4 regions of the Ewingella sp. C233 genome follow, and region 4 is predicted to be linked to each of the others. Evidence: predicted binding sites of a transcription regulator. Region 4 holds the regulator's gene; each other region holds the start of a gene.
The links. The regulator PurR, encoded in region 4, represses purine synthesis genes. The targets are predictions, from matches to a motif close to CANGCAAACGTTTGCNTG.
Positions count from the first base shown of each region.

Region 1: the regulator PurR is predicted to act here: its motif matches at 6,435-6,452, upstream of purM (phosphoribosylformylglycinamidine cyclo-ligase).
Region 2: the regulator PurR is predicted to act here: its motif matches at 4,281-4,298, upstream of purT (formate-dependent phosphoribosylglycinamide formyltransferase).
Region 3: the regulator PurR is predicted to act here: its motif matches at 5,450-5,467, upstream of purE (5-(carboxyamino)imidazole ribonucleotide mutase).

Region 1 is NZ_JBUZRI010000001.1:385,423-393,411, forward strand. It holds gene ppx (exopolyphosphatase) at 1-1,471, opposite strand, end outside; gene ppk1 (polyphosphate kinase 1) at 1,493-3,577, opposite strand; gene speG (spermidine N1-acetyltransferase) at 3,881-4,456, opposite strand; gene purN (phosphoribosylglycinamide formyltransferase) at 4,671-5,309, opposite strand; gene purM (phosphoribosylformylglycinamidine cyclo-ligase) at 5,334-6,371, opposite strand; gene upp (uracil phosphoribosyltransferase) at 6,606-7,232, shown strand; gene uraA (uracil permease) at 7,323-7,989, shown strand, end outside.
Region 2 is NZ_JBUZRI010000001.1:1,893,806-1,901,794, forward strand. It holds gene ACZRKO_RS08570 (S9 family peptidase) at 1-2,040, opposite strand, end outside; gene yebF (protein YebF) at 2,195-2,560, opposite strand; gene dbpA (ATP-dependent RNA helicase DbpA) at 2,733-4,115, opposite strand; gene purT (formate-dependent phosphoribosylglycinamide formyltransferase) at 4,412-5,590, shown strand; gene ACZRKO_RS08590 (YoaH family protein) at 5,682-5,861, opposite strand; gene pabB (aminodeoxychorismate synthase component 1) at 6,038-7,429, shown strand; gene ACZRKO_RS08600 (CoA pyrophosphatase) at 7,426-7,989, shown strand, end outside.
Region 3 is NZ_JBUZRI010000001.1:248,915-256,903, forward strand. It holds gene tesA (multifunctional acyl-CoA thioesterase I/protease I/lysophospholipase L1) at 1-633, opposite strand, end outside; gene ybbA (putative ABC transporter ATP-binding protein YbbA) at 604-1,290, shown strand; gene ybbP (putative ABC transporter permease subunit YbbP) at 1,287-3,734, shown strand; gene purK (5-(carboxyamino)imidazole ribonucleotide synthase) at 3,775-4,839, opposite strand; gene purE (5-(carboxyamino)imidazole ribonucleotide mutase) at 4,836-5,345, opposite strand; gene lpxH (UDP-2,3-diacylglucosamine diphosphatase) at 5,499-6,221, opposite strand; gene ppiB (peptidylprolyl isomerase B) at 6,232-6,726, opposite strand; gene cysS (cysteine--tRNA ligase) at 7,003-7,989, shown strand, end outside.
Region 4 is NZ_JBUZRI010000001.1:1,790,209-1,798,197, reverse strand. It holds gene punC (purine nucleoside transporter PunC) at 1-368, opposite strand, end outside; gene punR (DNA-binding transcriptional activator PunR) at 539-1,444, shown strand; gene purR (HTH-type transcriptional repressor PurR) at 1,496-2,521, opposite strand; gene cydH (cytochrome bd-I oxidase subunit CydH) at 2,671-2,946, shown strand; gene ACZRKO_RS08115 (C40 family peptidase) at 3,127-3,975, opposite strand; gene ACZRKO_RS08110 (Grx4 family monothiol glutaredoxin) at 4,462-4,815, shown strand; gene rnt (ribonuclease T) at 4,927-5,637, opposite strand; gene gloA (lactoylglutathione lyase) at 5,720-6,127, opposite strand; gene nemA (N-ethylmaleimide reductase) at 6,272-7,363, opposite strand; gene ACZRKO_RS08090 (TetR/AcrR family transcriptional regulator) at 7,495-7,989, opposite strand, start outside.

The DNA.
Region 1 (7,989 bases), 1.4 Mb from region 4:
GCTCACGCTCGAAGTCGAGCTGCACCAGGTTGTTCTGCGCCAGATAACCGGCAGGGAAGCGCAGCGTCCAGTGGTTATCATCGGTATGCAGACGCAGGGTTTCCGGCGTGGTGGTCGACTGACGTTGGTTATTGAGCAGAGCCCCCAGACGCAGCAGCTGCACCATCGGAAGATAATGCTTTTTCTTAAACAGGTTCAGGCGAGGTAACTCTTCGAGCTTCACGGCTTTACGGTGGAAGCGTACCAGCGTCGCCAGCAGCGTTTGCTGCTCCTGATTGAATCCCGGCAGGTTGGTATTTTGCAGAATATAGGCCGAATGGCGGTGCATACCGCTGTGGTTAATACTCAGACCCACTTCATGCAGCATGGCACCAAATTTTAGCAACGACTCCAGCTGAGGCTGAACCAGCTTGCTGTTTTGCGCCAGCCACTGGGCGTACAGCAGTTCAGTGGTTTCCAGCACGCGGCGTGCCTGTTCGCGATCAATATTGTAGTGTTCTGCCAGACTTTTCGCCGTGCGGGTGCGGATGTCCTGATGGCGGAAACGGCCTTCCATCTCATACAGCACGCCTTCGCGTAGCGCGCCGTCAGAGAGGCGTAATTCCTTGATTGCCAGCGCGTCGAAGACACCGCGCAGGATAGCCAGCCCCGGCACGAAGACCGACTGGCGATCTTCCGACAGCCCCGGTAAATCGAGATCGTCGAAACTTTTGAAATTCAGTACAGCTTCGGTGAGGGTCTCCAGACGTTCCGGTGTGATTAAGCCATCTTTCTCACCCATTTCGATCAGCACTTCATGAGCGGCTTTAATGCTGCCTGATGCACCCAGCGCATATTGCCAGCCCTGCAGGCGATACTGCCATGCCAGTGTTTCGAGCTTTTGTGCGGCGGCCAGCTGTGCACGTTTAAAATTGCTGCGGCTGATTTCACCGTGCGGGAAAAACATCTGCGCAAAGCTGACACAACCCATGCGGCGGCTTTCTGCCAGCAATGGCTCGAAATCCTCGCCGATGACCAGCTCCGTCGAGCCACCACCGATGTCGATCACCAGCTTGCGGCCTTTTTCCGGCTGCGTATGTTCAACACCCATGAAAATCAGTCGGGCTTCTTCCTGACCGGAAATGATTTCGATGGGATAGGGGATGACCTCTGCGGCGCGTTTGAGGAATTCCTCGGCATTGACGGCCTGACGCAGCGTATGAGTGCCGACAATCGTAACGTTATTTTCCGAAAAGCCCTGCAAGCGTTCAGCAAACAGCGCCAGACAATCCAGACCACGCTGGATAGCCTCTTCGCTCAGGACACTGTTGTTGTCCAGGCCATCGGCCAGATGGACGCGTTGTTTCAGGCGGCCTAACACCTGCAGCGCGCCATTGACGACGCGGGCAATCACCATATGGAAACTGTTCGACCCAAGGTCGATAGCGGCGATTTCCTGTGGTTTGGTATTGATGGTGTTTTTCAGGGGCATAATAGGTGGTGCTCCAAAGTGTCAGGCCTGATCTTTTTGCTGTTTGTTATTACCGTACTCAAACGTTTTCAGATAGTCGTAGATAGCTAATTGCGCGCGCACCTTACGACGATTTCCGCGTGGAACATAACGATTACTGAGATCTTTATCAATATATCTGGCTTTCACCGTATCGTTGAACAGCAACTCCAGGATATCCAGCACGCGTTGTTTGAGTTTGGGATCCAATAGCGCTACCGCCACTTCGATACGGTAATCAATGTTACGGGTCATCCAGTCGGCAGAGGACAGGAATACTTTTTTATCCCCTCCGTTTTCAAATACATATACCCGGTCATGTTCCAAATAGCGGTCAACAATACTGGTTACCTGAATGTTTTCGCTTACCCCCGGCAGGTCCGGTACCAGCGAGCACATTCCGCGGATCAGCAGGCGGATTTTCACCCCGACGTTTGAGGCAGCATAAAGACGGTCAATCAGGCCCTTATCCACCAGGTTATTGATTTTTAGCGAGATTGCGCCTTTGATACCGGCTTGCGCATTGGCAATCTCCTGATCGATCAATCCATAGAGCATGCTTCTGGAGTTCTGCGGTGACACCATCAGATGTTCGAAGGTAACTGGCCGGTATGGGTTTTCAATAAAATTGAAGACCCGGCGAACTTCATTGGTGATGCGGCTGTCGGCGGTCAGCAAGGAATAGTCGGTGTAAAGGCGGGCTGTTTTCTCGTTGAAATTGCCGGTCCCTATATGAGCATAGCGGACAATTTCGTCACCTTCGCGGCGTGAGATAAGAAACAATTTGGCGTGAATTTTCAGACCAGGGGCCGAGAAGATTACATGCACACCGGCCTCGGTCAGACGCTTGGCCCAATGGATATTGGCCTCTTCATCGAAACGCGCCTGCAATTCAACCACGACGGTGACTTTTTTACCGTTATGGGCGGCGTGGATCATCGATTCAATGATGCGCGAGTCTTTCGCCACGCGGTAAATATTGATTTTAATCGACAGGACGTTCGGGTCGAACGATGCCTGACGCAGCAGTTCGAGCACGTGCTCAAAAGTGTAATACGGGTAGTACAGCAGAACGTCCTGCTCGCGGATCGCAGCAAAGCCGTTGCGGAATTTGTCGAACCACAGATGGCGCAGGCGCGGCAACGGGCGGTTCACCAGATTGGCTTTCCCGACATTCGGGAAACCAATGAAATCTTTGAAGTTGTGGTAACGCCCGCCGGGGATCACTGAATCGTAGTTGGAGATACCGAGTTTTTCGCGCAGTAGCTCCACCATGTCATCCGGCATATCACGCTGATAGACAAACCGCACCGGTTCTGCCGTTAAGCGTTGTTTGAGGCTGGAGGACATCAGTTCCAGCAGGCTCGATTCCATTTCGGTGACCAGATCATATTCGGCGTCACGGGTCATTTTCATCGAATAAGCATTGAGCGTGTCGTAATCAAAGAAGCCTTTGAAGATATCATCCAGACAATAGCGCAGGATGTTATCTAAGAGAATCATGGGCTTACGGCGGCGTGGCGCTTCCGGGGGAAGATTAACAAAGCGCGGTACTTTGTCTGATGGAATTTCCAGCAGCGCGTAGTGGATCTCCTCACCGCGGATAATTTCGACCGCCAGATAGGTGTAATCGTCTTTGAGGAACTGCACCAGATTGGTGTCGCGGTTAATCAGAATCGGGGTGATGAACTGGCGTAAATGGTGTTTAAAGTACTGGCGCAGCCAGTTTTGCTGATTTTCAGAAACCTGGCGCTCGTTGATCAGGAATATCTGGTTACGTGCCATCTCCAGCAGCAGGTCGTTGTAGAGACCGTCAAACTCCTGATCTATTTGCAGGACTTTGGCCTGAATTTTTTTCAACAAATGGCGTGATGCGCCAATGAATCCCTGTTCTTCGCTGATTAAGATCCGGCGCTTCAGATCGGCAAAGCGGACTTTGTAAAACTCATCCAGATTATTGGAATAGATGCCCAAAAATCTCATGCGTTCAATCAGGGGATTGCTCTTGTCTGCTGCTTCCTGCAACACGCGTTCATTGAAGGACAGCCAGCTCAGTTCTTTTTCTATGTATAGCTTTTCCTGACCCATTTAAACCCCATTCATTTATACCCGTCACACTTCAATTTGCAGGCGTGTTGGCTTTACCTGCAATGTTCTCGACATATCTCTGATGGAAATCTCGGAGAGAGAGGGGCTTAGTGTCTATGAACAATATTGCGAAAGATTGACAGGAATGTCCAACATAAAGCAGAGGTTTGAGAAGATGGATAAAAATGCTCTGGAAAAGAAGGGGAAAGGGACGAGAAAAGTCTTACGGGTGAACAGGTTAAATCCTGTTCACCCGTATTTTCTCAACTATTCGCAAGAGACGGAAGCTGAGATTTTATGGGTTTACACTACGCCTGCGCCGATGGGATCAACGCGTTTGGCTTCAGCCGGTTTGGTTTTGTACTTCGCCAAAAATTGCGGCTGGAAAATACACATCCGGATGGCGCTGCGATATTCCCCGTTAACGAAGAACTCCTGCTTCAATTCCCCTTCGAGCTCGAATCCTAATTTGCTGTAAATATGGATCGCCTTTTTGTTCTCTTTATCGACGATTAAATAGAGCTTATAGAGGTTAAGAACTGAGAAGGCGTAGTCCATCGCCAGCCTGACGGCGTCACCGGCAAAGCCTTTACCCTGATGGGACGGGTCGATGATGATTTGGAATTCCGCACGGCGGTGGATGTGGTTGATTTCCACCAACTCGACCAGGCCAACCGGCCCACCTTCAAATTCAATGATAAAGCGGCGTTCGCTCTGGTCGTGAATATGTTTGTGGTAGAGGTCAGTCAGTTCGACAAAGGCTTCATAAGGCTCTTCGAACCAATAACGCATAATGCTGGCGTTGTTATCGAGGCGGTGTACAAACGTCAGATCGTCTTTTTCCAGTGGACGTAATCGGACGCGGGTATTGCTAGACATAAATTTTTCCCGAAAGGTCGTTTTATTCGGATACTTTTTAGAAACTAGGCTCTTTAAAACAGTCCTGTTTTAAGAAAAGGTGGGTACACAAACGACATTAAAACGTGTACCAACTGGATCATTATAGCGGTGAGCATGTAAACAAACGTAAACGAATTAAAACAAAAAACCGGCACGTGGCCGGTTTGTAGTGAAATCATCGCTATAATCCGGTTTAATCTGCTGCGTAACCCTGCTCCGGCAAAGGATTTCCATCGAGAAACGCCTGACCGTTTTTTAGCTCTAAGCGGCCATCCACAAACCAGCTGATCACCAGCGGATAGATGCTGTGTTCCTGCGTTTGCACGCGCTCTATCAAGTCCTGCTCGGTGTCATCGCTAAATACCGGGACCCTGGCCTGTAAAATAACCGGTCCGCCGTCGAGCTGCTCTGTCACAAAGTGAACCGAGGTGCCGTGTGCTTCATCTTGATTTTCAATCGCCTGACGGTGAGTGTGTAAACCGGGATATTTTGGCAGCAGGGAAGGGTGGATATTCAGCATCCGGCCCGCGAACCGCTGGACGAAGTCGGCGCTGAGAATACGCATGTAACCGGCCAGAACCACCAGATCGGGGTTGTAAGCATCGATGGCATCAGCCAGAGCGACGTCAAACGCCGCTCGGTCTGCATAGGATTTCACATCAAGCGCGTGTGCCGGAATATTGGCTGATTGGGCACGCTCCAGTCCGAACGCTGACGCTTTATTACTGAAGACGGCGCTGAGTTTCGCATAAACTCGTCCCTGCTGGCAGGCATCGATCAGCGCCTGGAGATTACTCCCTTCGCCGGACACCAGAACCACAATCCTTTTCATCTCAACACCCATCTTTAGCCAAAGTTACTTAATGATAACGCGTTCTGCAGAGTCAGACTCTTTAATCCTGCCGATTTTCCACGCTTTTTCACCGTTGGCATTGAGCAGGGCAACGGCCTCGTCTGCCCGTTCGGCAGGCAATGCAACCAACATACCGACGCCACAGTTGAAAGTGCGGTACATTTCGTGACGGCTGACGTTACCGGTGGTTTGCAGCCAGGTAAAGACGTCCGGCCACTGCCAGCTGGCTTCATCAATGATGACCTGAGTGTTTTCCGGCAGAACACGCGGAATATTTTCCCAGAAGCCGCCACCGGTCAGGTGAACGATGCCGTGAACGTCGACAGTTTCGATCAGCTTGAGGATGGATTTTACGTAAATTTTGGTCGGTGCCAGCAGGTGATCGGCCAGAGATTTGCCCGCCAGATCGGTGGTTTCCGGATTGGTGTTGCTGACTTCCAGAATTTTGCGCACCAGCGAATAGCCGTTGGAATGCGGGCCGCTGGCGGCCAGGGCAATCACTACGTCACCGTCAGCCACTTTACTGCCGTCGATAATTTCTGATTTTTCGACCACGCCGACGCAAAAACCGGCCACGTCGTAATCTTCGCCGTGATACATACCCGGCATTTCAGCGGTCTCACCACCCACTAACGCGCAACCAGACTGCTTACAGCCTTCGGCGATACCGGTGATAACACTGGCGGCGATGTCGACGTCGAGTTTACCGGTGGCGTAATAGTCGAGGAAGAACAGCGGTTCTGCACCCTGAACAATCAGATCATTGACACACATGGCGACCAGATCAATGCCGATGGTGTCGTGGCGTTTCAGGTCCATCGCCAGACGCAGCTTGGTGCCAACGCCGTCGGTTCCCGAAACCAGCACAGGTTCACGATATTTTTGCGGTAGCGCGCACAGGGCGCCAAAACCACCCAATCCACCCATCACTTCCGGACGACGAGTCTGTTTAACTACACCTTTGATACGGTCTACCAATGCGTTGCCGGCATCGATATCCACACCTGCGTCTTTATAGCTGAGAGAGGTTTTGTCGGTCACTGCGAAATCCCCACGACGGTTTGCGGTTGGTGGTTGAAATGAAGCGCGGCAATTCTAACAGCCCAGGCAAACGTTTGCGAGGAGCTTGTGCGGTGTGTTGATCATTCTCCTGACTATACTCTTTATCAGTATTCTATTGATGCCGATCAAGTTAATCGCGGTGGCGTTCAAAAAAAAAGGCGTTATAATCTCGCGATTTTTTTTTGCAGCTCAACCACCTTAGGAGAATAAAAAATGAAGATCGTCGAGGTGAAACACCCGCTGGTGAGACACAAGCTGGGCCTGATGCGTGAAAATGACATCAGCACGAAACGTTTTCGCGAACTGGCTTCTGAGGTGGGAAGTCTGCTGACGTATGAAGCGACCGCTGATTTAGAAACTGAGAAAGTGACTATCGAAGGCTGGTGCGGTCCGGTTGAAATCGACCAGATCAAGGGCAAGAAAATTACCGTTGTGCCGATCCTGCGTGCAGGTCTGGGTATGATGGAAGGTGTACTGGAGCACGTGCCAAGCGCACGCATCAGCGTGGTCGGCGTCTATCGCGATGAAGAAACCCTGCAGCCTGTGCCGTACTTCCAGAAACTGGTTTCCAATATCGAAGAACGTCTGGCGCTGGTGGTTGACCCGATGCTGGCGACCGGTGGTTCTATGATTGCTACCATCGACCTGCTGAAAAAAGCCGGCTGCCAGAGCATTAAAGTGCTGGTGCTGGTGGCTGCACCAGAAGGCATCGCCGCGCTGGAGAAAGCGCATCCTGACGTTGAGCTCTACACCGCCTCTATCGACCACGGACTTAACGAGCACGGCTACATCATGCCGGGGCTCGGGGATGCGGGCGATAAGATATTTGGTACGAAATAAGCAGCAAGCAATAGCCGACTGAGAAGTCGGCTTTTTTTTGAATTTTTTTTACTGGTCATACTTCAACATCACTTCACAGAGGATCAATCCATGACCCGTCGTGTCATCGGGGTAAGCGAGCGCCTGCCGCTCCTGCAAACTATCCCCCTGAGCTTGCAGCACCTGTTCGCCATGTTTGGCGCCACGGTGCTGGTGCCTATTTTGTTCAAAATCAATCCGGCCACAGTGTTGCTGTTCAACGGCATTGGCACCTTATTGTATCTCTACATCTGTAAAGGCAAAATCCCGGCCTATCTGGGATCGAGTTTTGCCTTTATCTCGCCGGTACTGCTGCTGTTGCCGATGGGTTATGAAGCGGCGCTCGGCGGATTTATCGTCTGCGGATTGCTGTTTTGTCTCGTAGCGCTGATTGTGAAAAAAGCCGGTATCGGCTGGATCAACGTGATGTTCCCACCGGCGGCGATGGGCGCGATTGTGGCCGTTATCGGACTGGAGCTGGCGGGCGTAGCGGCCAACATGGCCGGGCTGTTACCGGCTGACGGCGTGTCGGTGGATTCCACCACCATCACCATTTCGATGGTGACGCTCGGCGTTACCGTGCTCGGGTCGGTGCTGTTCCGCGGTTTCCTGGCCATCATCCCGATTTTGATCGGCGTGCTGGTCGGTTATACGTTGTCGTTCTTTATGGGCGTGGTCGATACCACACCCATCGCGCAGGCACACTGGTTTGCATTGCCGACCTTCTACACTCCGCGCT
Region 2 (7,989 bases), 100 kb from region 4:
TGCCAGCACAAACGCATATTCCAGCGCGATATCTTCGTAAGCCTTGAAGCGGCCAGACTTCCCGCCATGCCCAGAATCCATATCGGTATACATCAGTAACTGATTTTCATCGGTTTTCACATCACGCAGTTTCGCCACCCACTTGGCCGGTTCCCAGTACTGCACCTGTGAATCATGCAGGCCAGTGGTCACCAGCATGTGCGGATAATCCTGCGCTTTCACCTGATCATACGGACTGTATTGCAAAATATAGTCGTAGAAAGTTTTATCGTTCGGATTACCCCACTCGTCATATTCACCGGTCGTCAGTGGAATCGACTCATCGAGCATAGTGGTCACCACATCGACAAAAGGTACTTGCGCGACAATGCCACGATAGAGCTCTGGTGCCTGATTGATCACCGCGCCCATCAGCAGGCCACCAGCACTTCCGCCCATAGCGAACACGTTTTCAGCATCTCCATAACCTTGCGTAACTAACGCTTTGGTTACATCGATAAAGTCATGGAAGGTGTTCATCTTGTTGAGCAGTTTGCCGTCGTCATACCACTGCTGACCGAGTTCCGCCCCGCCCCGGACATGGGCCAGCGCAAAGACAAATCCGCGGTCCAGCAGGCTCAGACGGCTGCCGCTGAAAGCGGGATCCATGCTGCTGCCATAGGATCCGTAACCATAAACCAGCAGCGGATTACTGTTGGCCTTGAAAATGTCGCGACGGTAAACCAGCGAAACCGGCACTTTCACGCCATCACGAGCGGTCACCCACACGCGTTCGCTGCAGTAATTCGCCGCATCAAAACTTTTCACTTCCTGTTGTTTGAGCAGCGTGCGCTCACCGGTGTCCAGATTCAGTTGGAACAGAGAACTCGGCGTTGTCATGGAGGAGTAGCCGTAGCGCAGCAGCGCGGTATCTGGCTCAGGGTTGTACGCCAGCCAGGTGACATACGTCGGGTCGTCAAAAGCCAGGGATTTCTCCTCACCGCTCTGCCAGTGAATCTGACGCAGGTGGGTCAGCCCCTCCTCGCGCTCCTCCACCACCAGCCAGTCGCGGAACAGGCTAAAGCCTTCGAGCATCACCGCTTCACGGGGTGCAATCAGCGTCTGCCACTGTGCTTCTTTGTTGTCAGCACTTTTGTAGAGACCGAAGTTCTTGCCGTCTTTGCTGGTGCTGATATCCCGGTTGGAGCGGATATAGAAATGCCCCTGATAATGGTCCAGCCCGTATTCGTGATCTTTACGTCGGGTCAGGAACATCTGCGGTTTGGCCTGAGGATCGCTGGCATCCAGCAACAGCACTTCTGACGTGGTGGTGCTGTCCAGATGGATCAGGATGTACTTTTCAGAGGTGGTTTTATCCAGCCCGACGTAAAAAGTGTCATCTTTCTCTTCGTACACCAGTTGGTCAGTTTTCGGGTCAGTCCCGACGGTATGACGGTAGACCTGATACGGCAACAGTGTTTTCTTGTGTTTGCGCACGTAGTAAAGCGTTTGCGAGTCATTGGCCCATTCGCTGCCACCGGAAGTATTTTTAAGCACATCCTCGGCCCAGCTGTCATCGGTCAGATTTTTGATACGAATGTCGTACTGGCGGCGGGAGAGAAAATCTTCTGACACGGCCATGCGCTGATTATCCGGGCTGATGTCCAGCCCGCCGAGCGTGTAAAACTCACTATCTTTGGCGCGCTCATTGCCGTCAATCAGGGTTTGCCACGCTTCGCTTTCAGCGGCAGGTTGGCGCAGATAGATCGCGTATTCATTGCCCGGCTCATAACGGGTCTGGTAGCGGAAACCGTGTTTTACATAAGGCACGGAGTGATCCTGCTGGGCGATACGCGCGACCATCTCTTCATACAGTGTCTCGCGCAGCGTCTGATGCGACTGTAACGCCTGTTCGGTCCAGGCATTTTCGGCGGTCAGATAGTTCAGCACATCCGCATCGGTGCGGTCATCGTCACGCAGCCAGTAATAGTCATCGATGCGTGTTTCGCCATGAATGTTCAGCGTTTTTGGGCGTTTCTCAGCCTTCGGAGGTGTCATCATCTCGCCTTATCTCAATGTTCATGATAGTGCCATCAGAGTGACAGGTTTATACAGGGAAACCAAGCGGTAAGGGGTATTCAGAGGGGAATGCAGAGCATGAAAAAAGCGCCGACATGCTGAGCCATGACGACGCTTCGATTGACTGCTGAACAGATTACTGCGGATTGCCGTAGGTAATTTCGCCAAGCTGACAATTGAGTGTAACCGGATAGATTTTGTCTGTACGGTCACCGCGCACCTTCACCGGAATATTCCACTTCGCATTGTCACCGGTAATGCTGTCAGAGGAGATCCAGACGACCGGCGTTGACGTCCCAAGCAGCTTTTTATCCGCATCCCAGCGGGTAATGCGATTTTGCAGGAAATCACGCTTAACCAGCGCAGCGATTTCATCTTTGCTGGCATTACCACAAGGCGCGACTGTTGCGGTACGGTTTTCGGGTTCCGCCGCCTGTGCGATATGCACCACAGTGCTCAATCCGGCCACTGCCACTAATGCGCCAATTATTACTTTTTTCATGTACCGCCTCCTGTTCGCGTTTGTCTGTCCTTGTGACCCCTGCAAGAATGAATATCCTTATTCTGCGTGAGGTCATCATTAACAAGAACATAATAATCCCAGACAAGGACATAACACAACGTTAACATGAAGGCGGTACGTACCGCTGAACCCTAAATAATTGGCGGCTATATCAACGTAAAATAATGGCCTTACAATTCTTGCCCTTGATCTTACCTTCCTGCAAACGTTGCAGCGCTTTTTTGGCACTCTTCTGGCGGATGGCAACGTAGGCATGAATCGGGAACATGTCGATTTTACCGACTTCGGCCGCCGTGAGTCCTGCTTCACCGGTCAGCGCGCCCAGAATATCGCCCGGACGGATTTTAGCTTTGCGGCCACCGTCGATGCACAACGTTGCCATTTCTGGATCCAGCGCCACCGGTGCGGCGGAAAGTACCTGTGCGGCCGGCTGCCAGACTACGGTCTGATGAGTGTAATCTTCCAGCGCGTGAACACGCACCATCTCCTGCGGGGTAACCAGACTGACGGCCAGACCGCTGGTACCCGCACGGCCGGTACGGCCCACACGGTGAACGTGAACTTCCGGGTCAAACGACAGCTCGTAGTTAATCACCAGCCCGAGTTGTTTAATGTCCAGACCGCGCGCCGCAACGTCGGTCGCGACCAGTACGCGGCAACTGCCGTTGGAAAAACGCACCAGCACACGATCGCGGTCGCGCTGTTCGAGGTCACCGTTCAAGGCCAGCGCACTGATGCCTTTCCCTTCCAGCGCTTCATACACTTCCTGGCAGTCGCGCTTGGTGTTACAGAACACCACGCAGGAGGCTGGCTGATGCTGATAAAGCACTGCCGTTAACAGAGCCAGGCGCTGATGACGGTCAGTTTCGATAAACACCTGCTTGATATCAGCAATGTCATCGTCGCCTTCAATTTCAACGTTCAGCGGCTGACGCTGGAATTTGTTACTGATGCGTTCAATCCCGCTCGGATAAGTCGCAGAGAACAGCAATGTCTGGCGGTCCTGCGGTGCGTAGCTGACGACGTCTTCAATATCTTCACTAAAACCCATGTCCAGCATGCGGTCCGCTTCATCCAGTACCAGCACTTTCAACTGGTCGAGCTTGAGCGTGCCTTTACGCAGATGCTCCTGAATACGGCCCGGCGTGCCGACAATAATATGCGCAGGGTGCACCAGCGACTCGAGTTGTGGCCCGATAGCCTGACCGCCACATAAGGTGAGGATCTTAATATTCTGGGTGAAGCGCGCCAGACGGCGCAGCTCTTTGCTGACCTGATCGGCCAGTTCGCGCGTCGGACAGAGAACCAGCGCCTGGGTAACAAACTGGCTGACGGTGATTTTATCCAGCAGGCCAATGCCAAAGGCCGCGGTCTTACCACTGCCCGTTTTGGCTTTCGCGCGGACGTCCTGCCCTTGCAGAATGGCAGGCAACGACGCGGCCTGAATCGGCGTCATTTCGGCATAACCCAGTTCGGTCAGGTTAGAAAGTTGCTCAGCGGGCAAAGTCAGGACGGAAAATGAATGCGTGCTCAAGGCGATAACTCTTTATGTAAGGCAGAAAATTCGGGGCAGCGGCAGAAAATATGACGCCATGGTTTGGGATAAATGATAACAGAACCACGGCTTCACTGCCTTACTCACCGGGCGCCGTGGGTAAAAAACCCGTGAAGATTATTGACCACCTGATGAAACGGCCGCCGCGCAATCGTTTTCGTCGCCAAGATTTTCGGATATACTGCGGCCGACCGGTTCAGGCTAGCGGTAATTTTCCGCCCTGCAATGCGGTGTCAGCACACATTCTCAACCTCCACAGATCTGGGTACGAAGCTATGTTAACCATCGGTACTGCACTGCGCTCTGGCGCGACTCGCGTGATGTTATTAGGTTCCGGAGAACTGGGCAAAGAAGTGGCCGTCGAGTGCCAGCGTCTTGGTCTGGAAGTGATCGCCGTTGACCGTTATGCCGATGCGCCAGCGATGCAGGTCGCTCACCGCAGCCATGTGATCAATATGCTCGACGGCGATGCGCTGAAGCAGATTATCGAGAGTGAACGCCCGGATTTTATCGTGCCTGAAATTGAAGCTATCGCCACCAGTATGTTGGTGGAGCTGGAGCAACAAGGCCACAACGTAGTGCCTTGTGCAGAAGCGACGCGCCTGACAATGAACCGCGAAGGCATCCGTCGGCTGGCTGCTGAAACGCTGCAACTGCCGACCTCAACCTACCAGTTTGCTGACGATGAAACCTCGTTCCGTGCCGCGGTGGAAAAGATTGGATATCCGTGCATCATCAAGCCGGTGATGAGTTCATCGGGCAAAGGCCAGAGCCTGATCCGCAGTGCTGAAACCCTGCAACAGGCGTGGGACTACGCCCAACAAGGCGGTCGTGCGGGTGGCGGACGGGTGATTGTTGAAGGGCTGGTGAAATTTGATTTTGAAATCACCCTGCTGACCATCAACGCCGTGGACGGTATTCATTTCTGCGCACCGATCGGTCATCGCCAGGAAGATGGCGACTACCGAGAGTCATGGCAGCCTCAGCAGATGAGCGAACTGGCCCTGCAACGCGCCAAAGACATCGCGGAACGCGTCGTTAAAGCGCTGGGGGGGAAAGGATTGTTTGGCGTCGAGCTGTTTATTTGCGCAGATGACGTGGTATTCAGCGAAGTGTCACCGCGTCCGCACGACACCGGCATGGTAACGCTGATTTCGCAGGACCTTTCAGAGTTCGCCCTGCACGTGCGCGCATTCCTCGGCCTGCCCATCAGGCAGATCCGCCAGTTTGGTCCGTCTGCATCTGCGGTTATCTTGCCGGAACTGAACAGCAACAACGTCTCGTTCAGCGGGCTGGAGCAGGCGCTGGCCGGTTCAAATCAGGTGCGTTTGTTCGGTAAGCCGGAAATCCAGGGTAAACGTCGTCTGGGCGTGGCGTTATCGATTGGTGACAGCGTTGAGGAGGCGGTGGAAACGGCGAAACAGGCTGCAGCGGCAGTCGTTGTAAAAGGCTGATCCCTGCGCCGCTTTCGTTGTCACCTTGTAAAAAAACCGGGCCTGCGAGGGATCCGGTTTTTTATTGCCGTTTTTAATAACAGATGGATGTTTATTCGTCTTCGTCGTCAAAAATAACGGTAACGCGATCGCCTTTGTGCTTGGCGCGAATTTCCTCTGCTACCGTGGCAATGGCTTCGCCACTGCTCATTCCGCCGGCCATCATATCGCGGATACGGTCGGCGGCCTGTTCCTGTTCGCTGTGTGAAAGTGAAGGCATACCTGTAAGCATGGGAGTGTCCTGTATCTGGGTTATGGCTGGAAATCGGGTGGAAGCCACGCGGGTTATGCGCAACTGCCATCATTGACCGGACAGTATACGCCTTCTTCTTCCGCTGGCCTATGGCGCAGAAATTTATGCTAGGATCACAACCTGTCCCGACATCCGCCAGAACCGTGAAATCGTCCATGCAACCTGCTCAGTCCGTCACATTTTATCCACTGGAATATCAGCCTGATGCCCTGCTCACGCAGTTTGCTCCGCTCTCTTCCCTGCCCTGGGCCATGCTGCTGCATTCCGGTTCGGCAGAGCATGTGCATAACCGCTTCGATATTATGGTTGCTGACCCGTTGATCACACTGACCACGCGGGGCGCACAAACTGAAATAGCCACGCTAAGCAGTACCGGATTCAGTGATACCGACCCGTTTTCCCTGATAGAGCAGCAATTAGTGCAGTCCGGACTACAAGCTGAACCGCATCCGGACTTGCCCTTTTTGGGTGGCGCGCTGGGGCTGTTTGGTTATGATCTGGGCCGCCGCATTGAAACGCTGCCTGCCACGTCCCTGCGAGACATCGATTTGCCGGACATGGCGGTGGGAATTTATGACTGGGCGCTGATTGCCGATCACCATTTACAGCGCCTGACACTGGTGTGTCATGGGGATGTGCAAATGCGTCTGGCGTGGCTGGAACAACACGCATCACCCGCGCAATTCAAGCCTCTCAAGCTGCACGGCGACTGGCAGGCCAACATGAGCCGCGAAGAGTACGGTGAAAAATTCCGCCAGATTCAGGACTATCTGCACAGCGGCGACTGTTACCAGATCAATCTGGCCCAGCGTTTCAGCACCCGTTATTCCGGCGATGAGTGGCAGGCATTCCTGACGTTAAACGCCGCCAACCGTGCTCCCTTCTCGGCATTTATCCGTTTGCCGGAAAACGCCGTACTCAGCCTTTCGCCTGAACGCTTCCTGTGGCTTGAAAACCAGCGCGTACAAACCCGCCCGATTAAAGGCACGTTGCCCCGTCTGGCGGATAAACAGGCCGACGCAGAGCAGGCACTGCGGCTCTCCACCTCAGAAAAAGATCGCGCCGAGAACCTGATGATCGTCGATTTGCTGCGTAATGATATCGGCCGCGTCGCGGTACCGGGTAGCGTGCGCGTGCCGGAACTGTTCGTGGTCGAACCTTTCCCGGCAGTACACCATCTAGTCAGTACGATCACGGCTCAATTACCGCCAGCGTGCCACGCCAGCCAACTGCTGCGCGCCTGCTTCCCCGGCGGTTCTATCACCGGTGCGCCGAAAGTGCGCGCCATGCAGATTATCGAACAGCTTGAACCGCACCGCCGCAACGCTTACTGCGGCAGCATCGCCTATATCAGTTGCTGCGGTACGATGGACAGTAATATCACCATCCGCACCCTGCTGACCGAAGGCGAAAATATATATTGCTGGGCAGGCGGCGGTATAGTTGCAGACAGTCAGGAGCAGGCCGAATACAAGGAAACTTTCGATAAAGTCGCCCGCATTCTTCCACAGTTAAAAGGGCAACCGCAGGGAGAACCGCAGCCTTGATCCTTTCTAACGCTCAGCCGGACTCTTCCCGTTACTCACCGGCCGTGCTGGAGTTCATCCGCCGTTTTCAGTTGCAGTTGCCGGCATCGCCCGCGCCTGCGGTACGCGGACACCGGCACGCAGCGGTACTGATCCCGATCATCTGCCGTGCGCAGCCGACGCTGCTGCTCACCCGGCGTTCAGACTTTCTGCGCAAACATGCCGGTCAGGTGGCGTTCCCCGGCGGTGCGGCTGACGCGTCAGATACGTCACTGATATTTACTGCCCTGCGGGAAGCTCACGAAGAAGTGGCGATCCCTCCGGCTGACGTGACCGTGTTAGGCACGCTGGCACCGCTCGACAGCAGCAGCGGATTTCAGGTTACGCCGGTGGTGGGATTATTACCGGTGGATGTGCCGTTACACCCGTGCGAAGACGAAGTGGCAGAGTTATTCGAAATCCCGCTTGAAGAGGCGTTTGATCTCGCCCGCTACCATCCGCTCGATATTCACCGACGAGGAATACATCATCGTGTTTACCTCTCCTGGTACCAGCAGCAATTTGTCTGGGGGCTGACCGCC
Region 3 (7,989 bases), 1.5 Mb from region 4:
CAGCGGTGCCAATTTGTCCGCCATCCAGTCGGCGATAAACGACTGGGCCGCCTGCGCAGGATGTAAACCGTCATCCTGCATCCACTCCGGTTTCACGGCGACCTGTTCCATAAAGAAAGGCACCAGCGGAATGTCATGTTGTTTGGCCAGCGCCGGATAAATCGCATAAAACGCGTCATTATAACGGCGGCCATAGTTGGGCGGCAGGCGGATTTGCATCAGCAGCGGCTGGGCGTCGGCCTGTTTCACCAGCGTAATAATCTGGCTTAGTGTCTGCGAGATGGCCGGTGGCGCGAAACCGCGCAGACCGTCGTTGGCTCCCAGTTCAATTAACACCCAGCGCGGATGATGCTGTTTGAGCAGCGCGGGCAGGCGCGTCAGCCCCTGCGCGGCAGTATCACCGCTGATGCTGGCATTAATAATAGTGGGTTTACCGGCCTCACTCTGCCACTTTTTATTGAGCAGCGACGGCCAGGAACTCTCGGCCGGCAGGCGGTAAACCGCACTCAGACTGTCACCGATAATCAGCAAATTATCAGCCGCTGCGGCACGAAAACTCAGGGTCGCAGTGACCAGCATTGATACAAGGAAAAGGAAAGGAAGATGCCAGCGGGAAACGTTCTTGAAGTTCATCATCTTAGTAAACACGTTGGTCAGGGTGAAAGTCAGTTAACCATCCTCTCCGGTGTGGAGCTGGTTGTCAAACCGGCGCAGACCATTGCGCTGATTGGCGAGTCGGGTTCGGGTAAGTCGACCCTGCTGGGTATTTTGGCCGGTCTGGACGACGGTACCGGTGGCGATGTGAAACTGCTGGGGCAATCGCTGACACAAATGAACGAAGAGGGGCGTGCGGCGCTGCGGGCCAAAAACGTCGGTTTTGTCTTTCAGTCCTTCATGCTGGTTCCGACGCTGAATGCGCTGGAAAACGTGCAACTGCCCTCCCTGCTGCGCGGCGAGTCTGATGCCAGCAGCCGCGCTCAGGCCGTGCAGCTGTTGCAACAGCTTGGGCTGGGTGAGCGTCAGCATCATCTGCCTGCGCAGCTTTCCGGCGGCGAACAGCAGCGCGTGGCGCTGGCTCGCGCGTTTATCGGCAAGCCAAAATTGCTGTTTGCCGACGAACCGACCGGGAATCTGGACCGTGCCACCGGCGAGCGCATTGTGGATCTGCTGTTTTCCCTCAACCGTGATGCAGCCACTACGCTGATTCTGGTTACGCACGATGAACAACTGGCGGCCCGCTGCCAGCGCCGCCTGCGCCTGCGTGATGGAAAATTGTGGGAGGAGGCATGATCTGGCGCTGGTTCTGGCGTGAGTGGCGTCAACCCTCACTGCTGATTGTCTGGCTGGCGCTGACGCTGGCAGTATCCTGCGTACTGGCGCTCGGCAGTATCAGCGACCGCATGGAAAAAGGGTTGAGCCAGCAAAGCCGCGACTTTATCGCCGCTGACCGCGTACTGCGCTCGGCCCATCCGATCACCGAAGCCTGGTTGCAGGATGCGCAGAAGCAGGGGCTGAAAGTCAGCCGTCAGTTGAGCTTTATGACTATGACTTTCGCGGGTTCTGTTGATGGCGAAACACCGCCGCAGCTGGCGGATGTCAAAGCGACGGATCAGGCCTATCCGTTGTATGGCGACTTACAAACCCAGCCGCCGGGCGCTAAGCCTCATCCGGGCACGGTACTTGCCGCCCCGCGCCTGATGGCGCTGCTGAACGTCAAAGTGGGCGACAATCTTGAAGTCGGCGACGCGACGCTGAAAATTGCCGGTGAAATCATTCAGGAGCCGGACTCCGGGTTCAACCCATTCCAGACCGCACCACGCCTGATTATGAATCTGGATGATGTACCGAAAACCGGTGCTATCCAGCCGGGCAGCCGTCTGACGTATCGCTATATGTTTGCCGGAACGGCTGAAAATATTCATACCTATGGCGAAGCCATTAAAGGCCTGCTGAAACCGGATCAGCGCTGGTATGGCATGGAGGATTCAGAAGGGGCACTGGGCAAATCCCTGCAACGCTCGCAACAGTTCTTGCTGTTGTCGGCGCTGCTGACGCTGATGCTGTCGATTGCCGCTGTGGCCGTCGCGATGGGTCATTATTGCCGCAGCCGCTATGATCTGGTGGCGGTGCTGAAAACGCTCGGCGCCGGTAAAAAAACGCTGCGCCGTTTGATCATCGGCCAATGGGTATCCGTTCTGCTGCTAGCGGCGGTCTGTGGCAGCGTCATCGGTTTGCTGTTTGAAGCCGTGCTGATGAAAATGCTGGCACCGGTGTTACCGTCGGCGCTGCCGCCATCCGGTATCTGGCCGTGGATCTGGTCGATGGGATCGCTGGTGGTGATTTCGCTGCTGGTCGGCGCACGTCCGTATAAGCAACTGCTGGCAACGCAGCCGCTGCGCGTGCTGCGTAATGATGTGGTGGCGAATGTCTGGCCGCTGCGCTGGTTTATTCCTGTGATGCTGGTGATTGTGGTCGGTCTGCTGGCCGCGCTGGTGGGGGGCAGTACGCTGCTGTGGTCGCTGCTGGCAGGCGTGGTGGTACTGTCGTTGTTGCTCGGCGCCATCGGCTGGGGCAGCCTGTTGCTGTTGCGGCGTATCAGCGTCGGCAGCCTGCCGCTGCGTCTGGCAATCAACCGTCTGGTGCGCCAGCCGTGGGTGACGCTCAGCCAGCTGGCGGCGTTCTCGATGTCATTTATGCTGCTGGCCCTGCTGCTGGTGCTGCGTGGTGACTTACTCGACCGCTGGGAGCAACAGCTGCCGCCGGACAGCCCGAACTATTTCCTGCTCAATATCACCAAGGATCAGGTGCCGCAGGTGACGGACTTCCTGCGTCAGCATCAGGCTGAACCAGAAATCTTCTACCCGATTGTCCGCGTGCGCCTGACGGGTATTAATCAGCAGGTGGCGACTGACGTCATTAAGCCGGACGATGCCGCAGGCGAAGCGGTCAACCGCGAGCTGAACCTGACATGGATGCAGGGGTTGCCAGATCATAACCCGCTGGTGGCCGGTGACGGCCCCCCGAAGGCCGGTGAAGTGTCGATAGACGAAGGTCTGGCCGGAAGGTTGGATGTGAAGATGGGCGATACGCTGACCTTCAGCGGTGATACCCAGGAGTTCAGCGCTAAAATTTCCAGCCTGCGTAAAGTGGACTGGGACAGTCTGCGACCAAACTTCTACTTCATCTTCCCGCCGGGCGCGCTGGATGCCCAGCCGCAAAGCTGGTTAACCAGCTTCCGTTACCACGGTGACGGTAAAGCTATTACGCAACTTAACCGCCAGTTCCCGACGCTCAGCCTGCTGGACATCGGTTCTATCCTCAAACAGGTAGGCCAGGTGCTGCAACAGGTGAGCCGCGCACTGGAGGTGATGGTGATTCTGGTGATGCTGTGCGGTGGTTTACTGCTGCTGGCACAGATTCAGGTCGGAATGCGTCAGCGCCGTCAGGAGCTGATTGTCTACCGCACGCTGGGGGCCAGCAAAAAACTGCTCCGCAGCACGCTGTGGTGTGAGTTCGCCGTGCTCGGGCTGGTGGCTGGGATCGCCGCCGCCGTCGGGGCTGAAGCCGCGCTGTGGATACTGCAACGTAAGGTGTTTGATTTCCCGTGGGAGCCGAATAGGGTGCTCTGGTGGTCGGTGCCGCTGGTCAGCGCGCTGCTGCTGTCGCTATGCGGTGGCTGGATGGGCGTGCGTTTACTGCGGGGAAGGGCGCTGTTCAGGCAATACGATAGCTGACGGTTTATTCCTCCCCCCGGTAAAGGGGAGGAAATACCGATCACAGTTTTTCAACGGCCCATTCGATACCGCTTTTGTATGCCGGCGGCAGCATCGGTACTAACGCGATCAGCGCTTCTTTCAGTAACCCGGCGCTGGCGTCATTCAGATTGAGGTGCCCGACCTTACGGCCTTCTCGCACCTCTTTCTCATACCAGTGCAGGTTTACCAGCGGCAGGCTCAGCCAGTCGGTGGAAACTGCCGTACCAATCAGATTAACCATCACAGAAGGCGTACTGACCACCGGTTTTGGCAACGGCAGGCCAAGAATCGCGCGCAGATGCATTTCGAACTGGCTGTAGGATGCGCCATTTTGTGTCCAGTGCCCGCTGTTGTGTACGCGCGGTGCCAGTTCGTTGATCAGTAAACCTTCGCTGACTACAAAACACTCCATCGCCATCACGCCGACATAATTCAGCTCATTAAGAATGGCCGATAACATGCTTTCTGCCTGCTGCTGCAAAGCGGCGTCCGGCTGTGGCAGCGCCACGCTGGTGCGCAGAATGCCTTCTTCATGCAGGTTATGGGTCAGCGGATAGAACACGGTCTGGCCGTCGTGGCCGCGTGCGCCAACCAGCGAGACTTCGCCGGAGAAATTGATGCCTTGTTCGACGATACATTCGCCGTAGCAGTCAGCCGGTAATGTCGTTTCTTCGTCGGCGCGCAAACGCCACTGTCCGCGGCCGTCGTAACCGCCTACGCGGCGCTTAACAATTGCCAGCTCGCCGAGCTGCGCGAAGACCTGCGGCCATTCGGCCACATCAGCCAGCAACTGCCACGGTGCGGTGGCTAAACCGAGCTGATCGAGTAGTTGCTTTTGCGTCAGGCGATCGGCCAGACGAGGAAAAATATCGCGATTCACAAAACTTTCGTGCGTCGCCAGTTCGCGCGTCAGGGCGGTTTCTGGCCAGCGCTCAATTTCAGCGGTGATCACGCTTTGCGAAAAGGGCACTGCTTCCGGTTCGGCATCGAGGCCGACGGGGTAAACCGCGATCCCCAGGGGTTCACCCGCCTGACGCAGCATTCTGCCTAACTGGCCATTTCCGAGTACGCAAACCGGCTTCATGCTTCCTCCCGCGGGTCAGGGTTATTCAACACTTCATCGGTTTGCGCCTTGCGCCAAGCCGCCAGACTTTTGCCAATTTCAGCATCGTGCAGCGCCAGAATCTGCGCTGCCAGCAGGGCCGCGTTGGCGGCACCCGCTTTACCGATAGCCAGCGTTCCGACAGGAATGCCGCGTGGCATCTGGACGATGGAATAGAGGCTGTCGACACCGCTCAGCGCGGCACTTTGCACCGGTACGCCGAGCACCGGTACCAGCGTTTTCGCGGCAATCATTCCCGGTAAATGAGCCGCGCCGCCTGCGCCTGCGATAATCACATCCAGACCGTTTTCAGACGCCTGCTCGGCAAAGCTGAACAGCTTGTCTGGCGTACGGTGAGCGGAAACAACTTCGACATGGAAAGGAATATTCAGCGTTGTAAGAACCTCGGCGGCGAACTGCATGGTCGCCCAGTCACTTTTAGACCCCATAACGATGGCGATTTTTGCCGGGGTAACGTTGGATGACATGTCTGTAAAGCTCCTGTGATTAAACAAGCGTCGCCAGGCATCCGGAGATTTTACACCGGGGTTTTCTGACGGAGAGGGCGCAAATCATATCACGCTCCCAAAGCGAGGAAAACGATTGCGTGCCGGGTTTATGCGGCTTTTAAAACGAAGGGATCAGAACGGGAAGGTCACCAGCTCCACGCCATCGGTACTGACTTTAATCATCGAGCCCTCTTCATGCCAGGCACCCAGTACGGCGCGGTGGCCGGTCTGGTCGTTTAACGGCACGTCGTGGATCGCGGGGCGATGAGTATGGCCGTGGATCATCCATTCGACGCCGTTTGCCTGCATAGCGTTAATCACCGCCTGCGGATTGACGTCCATGATCTCCAGCGATTTTCCGCTGTTAGAGGCCCTACTGTCAGCACGCATTTTCGCGGCAATCGACAGACGCCATTTTAGCGGCAGAGCGAGGAAGACTTTTTGAATCAGCGGATTGCGGACTTTTTTGCGGAATTTCTGATAGCCGGTATCGTCGGTGCAAAGTGTATCGCCGTGCAGGATCAGCACCCGGTGGCCATAAAGTTCGAGCACTTTGGTATCGGGCAGAATTTGCATCAGGCTGTCGCGTGCAAAGCGTCGCCCGACCAAAAAATCGCGGTTACCATGAATAAAGAAACAGGGGACGCCCTGCTGGTGGAGAGTTTTAAGCGCCGTGGCGATCTCTGCGTGCAGGGGCTGCGGGTCATCGTCACCTATCCAGGCTTCGAACAGATCACCGAGAATGTACAGCGCATCGGCCTGCGGTGCATCGTCACGTAAAAAACGCAGAAAACCGGCAGTAATTGCCGGTTCCTGTGCGCAAAGATGGATATCTGCGATAAAAAACGTCGTCATTAAATGTCAGTTATTCGCTGACAGTAACACTTTTAATGATCACGTCTTCTTTTGGAACGTCCTGATGCATGCCGCTGCGACCGGTTTTCACACCTTTAATCGCATCGATCACGTCCTGGCCTTCAACCACTTCTGCAAATACGCAGTAGCCCCAACCCTGTGCGTTTTCGCCAGTGTGGTTAAGGAAATCGTTGTCAGTCACGTTGATGAAGAACTGGCCAGTGGCTGAATGCGGGTCATTGGTACGGGCCATTGCCAGCGTGCCTTTGGTGTTTTTCAGACCGTTATTCGCTTCGTTTTTGATTGGCGCGTCGGTATTTTTCTGGTTCATGCCTGGCTCAAAACCGCCGCCCTGAATCATGAAGCCGTCAATAACACGGTGGAAAATGGTGTTGTCGTAGAAACCCTTACGGCAATAGTTCAGGAAGTTTTCGACGGTGACCGGCGCTTTGTCCGCGAAGGTTTTAATGACGATGTCGCCGTGATTGGTGTGTAAAGTGACCATAATAATCATCCTGCTTATGTTGATTTATGCTCTCGGTGCGAGCACCCAATATAGCCTTTCTTTATACCATAACTCGAAAGCAGGCGTCAGCCGGGCGTTTCATCTGCTCATTTTCACAGCGACGTTGCTGCTACATTTTGGTTTTAATGTTACTTTATAACGCTAATTATTTTCCGAATCCGTCTCTCCGGGGGCTTATGCCGTTTCGGCAAACTCCTTTTCGTTATATTATGAGCACAATTGACGTTTTCAATGCCCAACACACGGAATAGCCTGATGCTGAAGATTTTTAATACCCTGAGTCGCCAAAAAGAGGAATTCAAGCCAATTCATGCCGGTAAAGTCGGTATGTACGTGTGTGGGATCACCGTTTACGACCTGTGTCACATTGGTCACGGTCGCACCTTTGTCTCTTTTGATGTGGTATCGCGCTACTTGCGCTATCTCGGTTATGACCTGAAATATGTGCGTAACATTACCGATATTGACGACAAAATTATTAAACGTGCAGCAGAAAAGGGCGAAGCCTTTACCGCGCTGACCGACCGGATGATCGCTGAGATGCACGCTGATTTCGCCTCACTCGGTATTCTTCCACCCGATTCCGAGCCGCGTGCCACAGGGCATATTGCGGAGATCATCGACATCGTTCAGAAGCTGGTCGACCGCGATCACGCCTACGTGGCGTCTAACGGTGACGTGATGTTCTGGGTGGAAAGCGATCCGGATTACGGTTTGCTGTCTCGTCAGGATCTGGACCAACTTCAGGCTGGTGCGCGCGTTGAAGTAACGGCCGATGTCAAACGTAACCCGATGGACTTCGTACTCTGGAAGATGTCCAAGCCGGGCGAACCTAGCTGGACCTCACCCTGGGGCGAAGGACGTCCGGGCTGGCATATCGAATGTTCGGCGATGAACTGCAAACAGCTTGGTGAACATTTTGATATTCACGGCGGCGGTTCTGACCTGATGTTCCCGCATCACGAGAATGAAATCGCTCAGTCGAGCTGCGCCCACGACGGCCCGTACGTCAATACCTGGATGCACTCGGGTATGGTGATGATTGACCGCGAGAAGATGTCCAAATCGCTGGATAACTTCTTCACCGTGCGTGATGTCTTGAAATATTACGACGCCGAAAGCGTGCGCTATTTCCTCATGTCCGGGCATTACCGCAGTCAGCTGAACTACAGCGAAGAGAACCTGAAACTGGCGCGCACCTCGCTGGAGCGCCTCTACACCGCACTGCGCGGTACGGATGCC
Region 4 (7,989 bases):
TAACGGTCAACGACCAGCGCCTGCCAGCTGACGGCAGCAGCACATACGCCAATGGCCTGCAGGAAACGCAATGCCAGCAGCAAATAGATGTTCTGTACCCAGATCATTCCCAGACAGCCCAGTGCGAAAAGCGTCAGACCGGCAATAAGCACAGGTCTGCGGCCGAGCTTGTCTGACAGCGGCCCCCACAGCAATTGTCCGATAGCGAATCCGCCGAGAAAAATACTCAGGCTGGCGCTGATCATTCCCGGACTAGTCATCAGGCTGATTTGCATTGCGCTAAACGCAGGAAGGTACATATCTGTCGCTAAAAAGCCGAGCATGCTCAGGCCAGCCAGATACAGCATAAATCCAAAGGAGGGTTTCATGATTTTCTCTTTTTATTGGCGATGTTTGTTATGCGAAAAATTATTGAACAGCGGCACAACGTGCAGGAAGTCTCAGGCGCGAAGTGTAAAGGTTTGGCTTACCGCTTGTGAAACGCTAATATTTGCAATCTTGTATCAAAAAAATTGAAAGCAGGTGGGGAGACTGGGCGATGTGGTCAGAATATTCTTTAGAAGTGGTCGATGCCGTGGCGCGTACCGGCAGTTTCAGTGCGGCGGCACAAGAGCTGCATCGTGTTCCGTCTGCGGTAAGCTACACCGTTCGCCAACTGGAGCAATGGCTGGCAGTACCGCTGTTTGAAAGGCGTCATCGGGATGTAGAGTTGACCGCCGCCGGTCAGGTTTTTGTCGAAGAGGCTCGGTTGCTTATCAAAAAAATGATAGCGACACGGCGTCAGTGTCAGCAGGTGGCGAATGGCTGGCGTGGGCAACTCAATGTAGCGGTAGACCGCATTGTGAAACCGGAAAGGTCGCGGCGTCTGGTTACCGATTTCTACCGGGCATTCCCCGATACGGAACTGATCATCCATTCCGAGGTGTTCAACGGCGTGTGGGACGCGCTGGTGGATGGCCGTGCGGATGTCGCCATCGGCGCAACACGCGCTGTGCCCACCGGCGGGCGTTTTAGTTTCAGGGATATGGGGTTTATGGACTGGCACTGTGTGGTCAGCCCTGACCATCCGCTGGCGGCGCTCACTGTGCCATTAGTGGATGAACAGCTGCGTGCCTATCCGGCACTTTGTATCGAAGATACGTCGCGCAACTTACCTAAGCGTGATACCTGGACGCTAAACAATCAGCGACGTCTGGTTGTTCCCGACTGGACCTGCGCCATAGACTGCCTGTGTGAAGGACTGTGCGTGGGGATGATGCCCGTGCATCTGGTCGAAGACTGGATATCACATCAAAAATTGAGTGTGCTGACGCTGGCTGCCGCATTTCCCGAAAGCGCCTGCTGCCTGACCTGGGATCAGAGTAACCAGTCTCCGGCGCTGGCGTGGCTTCTGGATTATCTGGGCGATACCCCTACGCTGAATCAGGAGTGGTTACGCAACTAAAAACGCCTGCAAATGTGCAGGCGTTCGTGTTATGGCTTTCGGACTACGCTGTTAACGGCGATAGTCGCGGTAAGGACCATCGGCTACCGAGCGGCGTTCAACCAGTTTCGGGTGGACTTCAATGGTCTGTGACTCCTCACGTTTGCTGATAATGCGATCCAGCAGCATGGTGAATGCCATCTCACCCAGGCGCTCTTTGGGCTGGTGGATTGTCGTCAGTGCAGGGGAGAAGTAACGGGCGTTGCGTACGTTATCATAGCCGATCACCGAAATATCCTGCGGCACCCGCAGACCCATTTCATCAGCGGCACAAATAGCCCCCATCGCCATGACGTCACCGCCGCAGAAGACGGCCGTCGGGCGCTGTTTCTGCATCAAAATTTTATGCATCGCCTGATAGCCTGACTCGGGTTCAAAATCACCCTGAACGACCCATTCTTCGCGCAGCGGGATGTTGGCTTCCGTCATGGCTTTGAGGAAACCCTGGAAGCGGCCGCCACCGGTGTTACGAGCCAGTTGCCCCGGGATCACACCGATATCGCGATGACCGCGTTCAATCAGATAGCGCCCGGCCATATACCCACCTTCAAAGGCATTATCGATGATACTGTCGGTGAAGTTTTTACGTGCTTCGCCCCAATCCATCACCACCATCGGGATCGCTCGGTATTCTTCGAGCATGTCGAGCAATGCATCGGGATATTCCGCGCACATGACCAACAGACCATCGACGCGTTTTTGCGCCAGCATGGCCAGATAGGCCTGCTGTTTATCAAGATTATTATGCGAATTACACAAAATCAGTGTGTAGCCTTTGGCGAAACAGCTGTTTTCTACTGCCTCGATCACTTCGGCAAAATAGGGCGCTTCGCTGGATGTTGCCAGTAATCCGATAGATTTTGTATTGTTGACCTTGAGGCTACGGGCCACCGCGCTGGGAGAGTAGTGCAGCTCTTTTATCGCTGTCTGCACGGCGGCTTTAGTTTCTTCGGCGACGAAACGTGTTTTATTGATGACGTGCGACACGGTTGTGGTGGAAACGCCAGCCCGCTTTGCGACATCTTTTATCGTTGCCATGAAAAGAATGACTCCTGTCTGACGTGCTTTAGCACGTTAGCATTATGTTAATCGTTTGCCTGCGTGGATCTGACTGCTGGAAAAGAGATGAGCAGTGAAATCGTTGGTGGGTTTTTCAGAGCACAACAACTGTCTGAAAGAACATCGGAATGAATCGACCCGCACGCAGTGTGGTAACCGCGAATTTTCTCTTATATCTTGGTAAAGGGGAAGTAAAAAGTCTTCGTAACGCAGGGAATGATCACGGGATTTTAAAACAAAACTATGAGAAAATGCGTTGGCACACAAACTGTATGGCTTATAAAAAGGCCACATTTGATCCAGAAGGGGTTTTAATGGATACCAATCTGAAATTTGCTCTCATTACTGTGGTTGGCGCACTGGCAATGATTATGGCTTTCAGTTTTACCGCAGTGATGCACTGATCCTTTTTTACCTTCATTCGCTGAGGGTAAAAAGATCAGAAAAAAGGGCGATTCCTTTTACAGGTGTCGCCCTTTTCAATTCTTTGTTTTGCATCGTTCGCAAAATACTGTCTTAGCGACTGATTGTTTCATAAACGTTTCGTTAAATGCTATTCATCGCTGATTAGCGGTACTGCGGACTTAACGAATCGTTTTAGGCGTCATCACTCGACGCGCGCCAACATAGTGATCTTGCCAGTAATCTTCACCCAGTGAGGTGATTTTGATCTCTTCACCTGTACGGGGGGACTGAATAAATTTACCGTTTCCTACATAGACACCAACATGATCTGCTGCGCCGCGGTTATTGATTCTGAAGAAGACTAAGTCGCCGCTCTCCAGCTCACCGCGTTTAACTGGCGCCGCGTCCCGAAGGTGGTACATTTCGTTAGCGGTGCGTGGCATTTTGATACGAATCAGGTCTTTATATGCGTAATACACTAAACCACTGCAATCGAAACCGGTATTGGGAGAAGTGCCTCCCCAGCGATAAGGTTTGCCGACCTGATGCATTAGCTTGGTCATCGCGGTCTGCTGCGCATGTTGATAACGTTTTTTATGCGCGGCACTCAAAGCAATCGGTTTGGTGTCTTTCGCGAGTCCGTCTTTTGATTTTCGATGGCGACCGTAGGCTTTTTTACTATTTTTACTGGTCTCATTTTTCGCAATCGTTCGGCTTTCTTTCTTCGCTGTCATCTTGCTGTGGGTCACTTTGGCCGTTTTCTTTTCAGAATGTTCGTTGCGAACCCGCTTGGTGCTGGTGACTTTTTTGGTTTCTTTAACTTTTGCTTTTTGTTCTTTAACTGGCTCTGATTTTGATTTTTTACTGGTTCGGGCAACGGTTTTTCGCTTTCGTCTCTCATCAGGTTTTGCCTGACTGACGTGGCTTTTCCGCTGATCGGCAGCAACGTTAGTTTGTGGCGAAGCATGCGCCAGATTCAGAAACAGCTGGGTAAAGAACAGCACGGAAAGCGTAAACAATAAACGCATGGCGTCGTTACCAATATTGGCCCAAGGTTAAACATCAGAGATGTCAGAGTATTGCCCAAAAGAAGCAGACAAAACAGCACGAATTGCTTCGATTCTAGATCATATTGTGAGAAAAAGTTAATAGCATTTTAAATGCTGTAAAAATGGTCATTTTCAGTTCTAAAAACCATCTTTTATCAGAGAGTTAAAAATGTGCTCTGACCAGCTCAGCTCAGTCACAAGAGAGTTAAACTCAACGATCAAAAATGTTATTCTGAATGAATGTTTATTATTGCGAGCCATCAGACAGTTTGATTAAAAAGTAATGACGTAAACGCATGAATGAAAGCTGGGGTGGAAAGACCCTGCAAAAAATGGCGTTTTTATCCAAAGCCCGCCATCGTTACAATAGACGCTAAGCGACAAGTGGCGCGCATTTCCAGACAGTGCCCTGCGCATCAATGAGTAATGACAGTGACAGCCAGTTTTGGCTTGAGGAAGCAATAAATGACCACGACCACTATCGAAAAAATCCAGAAGCAGGTTTCCGAAAACCCAATCCTTCTGTACATGAAAGGCTCACCGAAGTTGCCTAGCTGTGGTTTCTCCGCTCAGGCTGTGCAGGCGCTTTCAGCCTGTGGCGAACGTTTTGCCTATGTTGATATTCTGCAAAATCCGGATATCCGTGCTGAAATGCCGAAATATGCAAACTGGCCAACCTTCCCGCAATTATGGGTAGACGGTGAGTTGGTTGGCGGTTGTGACATCATCATTGAGATGTATCAACGTGGTGAGTTGCAGACGCTGATCAAAGAAACTGCTGAGAAGTACAAATCTTCTGAAGAGCAGCAACCCGAGTAATATCAGCGCGTCTGGCTCTGTATCAGGCAATCTCTGAAACGGGTAAATAAAAAGAGCGACCTCAATGAGTCGCTCTTTTTTTCTGAATTTTGGGGACAACACCGTCAGCGTTTACGCATCGTTTTCTTGCGTTTGCGCTTTTTCATCATCTGAGTTGATCGGCAACGGCCAGCCGCCCAGGCGTTTCCAGCGGTTTACCAGTTCACAGAATAACTCTGCAGTCTGCTCTGTATCATACAGTGCAGAATGCGCCTGGCTGCTGTCAAACGCCATGCCTGCGCTGATGCAGGCTTTAGCCAGTACAGTCTGACCAAGCACTAAACCGCTCAGTGCCGCGGTGTCGAAAGTGGCAAAGGGGTGAAACGGGTTGCGTTTCAAGCCTGCGCGTTCTGCGGCCGCCATCAAAAAGCTGTGATCAAAATTGGCGTTGTGCGCAACGATAATGGCGCGACTGCAGTTTTGTTCTTTCATTCCTTTACGAATGACTTTGAAAATTTCATGCAGCGCATCATATTCGCTCACGGCACCGCGAAGCGGATTAGTGGGGTCGATGCCGTTGAAGGCCAGTGCTTCCGGTACCAGAATTGAGCCTTCAAAGGGCTCAACGTGAAAATGCACCGTCTCGTCGGTTTTTAGCCAGCCATCTTCATCCATTTTCAGGGTGATCGCGGCAATTTCCAGCAGTGCATCGGTCTTGGCGTTAAATCCAGCCGTTTCTACGTCGATAACCACGGGGTAAAAACCACGGAAACGGCCTCTCAGGGCGTTAATGTCACTATTGTCGGCCATCAGTTTCTTATCTTCATCGAATTCAGCGCGCATTATGGCAAATTTTTAATGGAGATGCAGGAGTATAGGGGCAGAAAAAAGGGCGCCTTTGCGCCCTTCATGATGTGAGGGGACATTAATTCCCCAGGCCCTGGCCTGCATGTTTAGATTCGATCAGTTCGATTTTATAACCATCAGGATCTTCAACGAAAGCGATGATGGTGGCGCCGCCTTTGACCGGACCGGCTTCACGGGTCACGTTACCGCCCGCTTTACGAATGTCTTCGCAAGTTTGTGCCACGTTATCCACGCCCAGTGCAATATGCCCGTAGGCTGTACCGAGGTCGTAGCTGTGAACATCCCAGTTGTAGGTCAGTTCGATCACGGCACCTTCGCTTTCATCAGTGTATCCCACGAACGCGAGGGAGTATTTGTATTCGGTATTTTCGCTGGTACGCAGCAGACGCATACCTAAAACATCAGTATAGAAATTGATTGAACGTTGCAGGTCGCCGACGCGAAGCATGGTATGAAGTAAGCGCATAATTTCCTCTGATTGCAGGGATAAGTAATAAATAACAGACTAACTGATTGTCACCGGACAGGCAAAAAAACGCGGCAGCCGGAGGGCAACGGCTGCCGCATCTTCAGGTATCAAAACATACCCTGTTAATTGATAACGCTAATCTTACAGCGTTGGGTAGTCGGTGTAGCCCTGAGCGCCGCCGCCGTAGAATGTGTCCGCTTTTGGCTCATTCAGTGACGCGTGATTTTTCAGGCGCTCAACCAGGTCCGGGTTGGCAATGTAGCTGCGGCCAAAGGCCACGGCATCGATATAACCTTTTTCGATCAGCTCTTCGCCTTTTTCAGCGGTATAAGCACCGGCGCCAACAATCACACCCTGATAGTGCGCACGGATTGCCGCACGGAAAGCTTCTGAGTAAGGCTTGCCACCGGCCCAGTCTGGCTCAGAAATATGCAGGTATGCCAGTTTGCGGTTATTTAGCTCATCAAGCAGATACAGCGCGGCTTCTTCCTGATCTTCACCATTATCCAGACCATTGAACGGGCCGAGCGGGGAAATGCGGATACCCACGCGGTCTGCGCCAATTTCAGCGATGGAGGCATCAACCACTTCCAGTGTCAGACGGGTACGGTTCTCGATGCTACCGCCGTAGGCGTCGGTACGCACGTTTGAAGCTGGCGCCATGAACTGGTGCAGCAGGTAGCCGTGTGCCGCATGGATCTCGATATAGTCGAAGTCAGCTTCGCGGGAGTTGGCTGCCGCCAGGCGGAAATCGTTGATGATGCCCGGGATTTCACTCAGCTCGAGTGCGCGCGGGGTAGGGCAGTCTTCACGGACCGCGTTACCCTGCGCATCACGCAGGCTGGTACGGGTGTTTGGATTGATGGCTGACGCAGAAACAGGAGTCTGACCGTCCGGTTGCACGCTGTTGTGTGAAATGCGTCCGGTGTGCCACAACTGCACCGCGATGTGACCTTCTTTTTGATGAACACCGGCAACGATTTTCTTCCATGCCGCCGTTTGTTCTGGCGTATGTAAGCCAGGCGCGCCCGCATAACCCTTAGCCTGGAAAGAGACCTGGGTCGCTTCAGTGATGATAAGGCCAGCACTGTGGCGCTGTGCATAATATTCGCCCATCAGCGGGGTTGGAATATCGCCAGGCTCAATGCTGCGCAGACGGGTCAGAGGAGCCATAAATACGCGATTCGGTAAGGTTTTATTACCGACAACAATCGGGGAGAAAAGCTTGGTCATGTTCTAAAACTCCTGGTTAATAGACTGGTCGGTCTGATTATGAAAAAAATGTGTAACCAAACTAACGCGTCATATTAGGGTTTGGATTTGTAAATAATGAGCAATTCATCAACAACATTTTGAAAATATATTCAGCGCGTTGCTTCTGGTGGCTGCAATAACATTTCAACGCTTTCCAGTGCTGCCGCCAGCGGCGTTACGGAGCGCTTAATTTTTGCCAGCAGCGAAGCACCTAGCCAGAGTGAATACAGCGTTGCCGCTGCCACAGCCGGGGATACCGGTACCGTCAGTGAACCTTCGGCGATACCTTTTTCAATAGCATCTTTCAGGCGGTTAATCACCTGCGCAGAACCTTGTTCGAGTACGTGACGCATTGGCTCGGACAGATCGCTGACTTCCGCGGACAGTTTGACCGACAGGCATGCGTTATGGCACTCACTGCCGCAGAAATTGGTAATGTTCTGGGCATAGTAGCTCAGGATATGGTGACGCTGATCGCCCTGAGTCTGTCCAAAAAGCTGCTGCAAATGTGCATCATAATGTTCGAAATAACGCTGAATCATGGCTTCGCCAAAGGCTTCTTTAGAGCGGAAATGGTGATAGAAAGACCCCTTCGGCACCTCTGC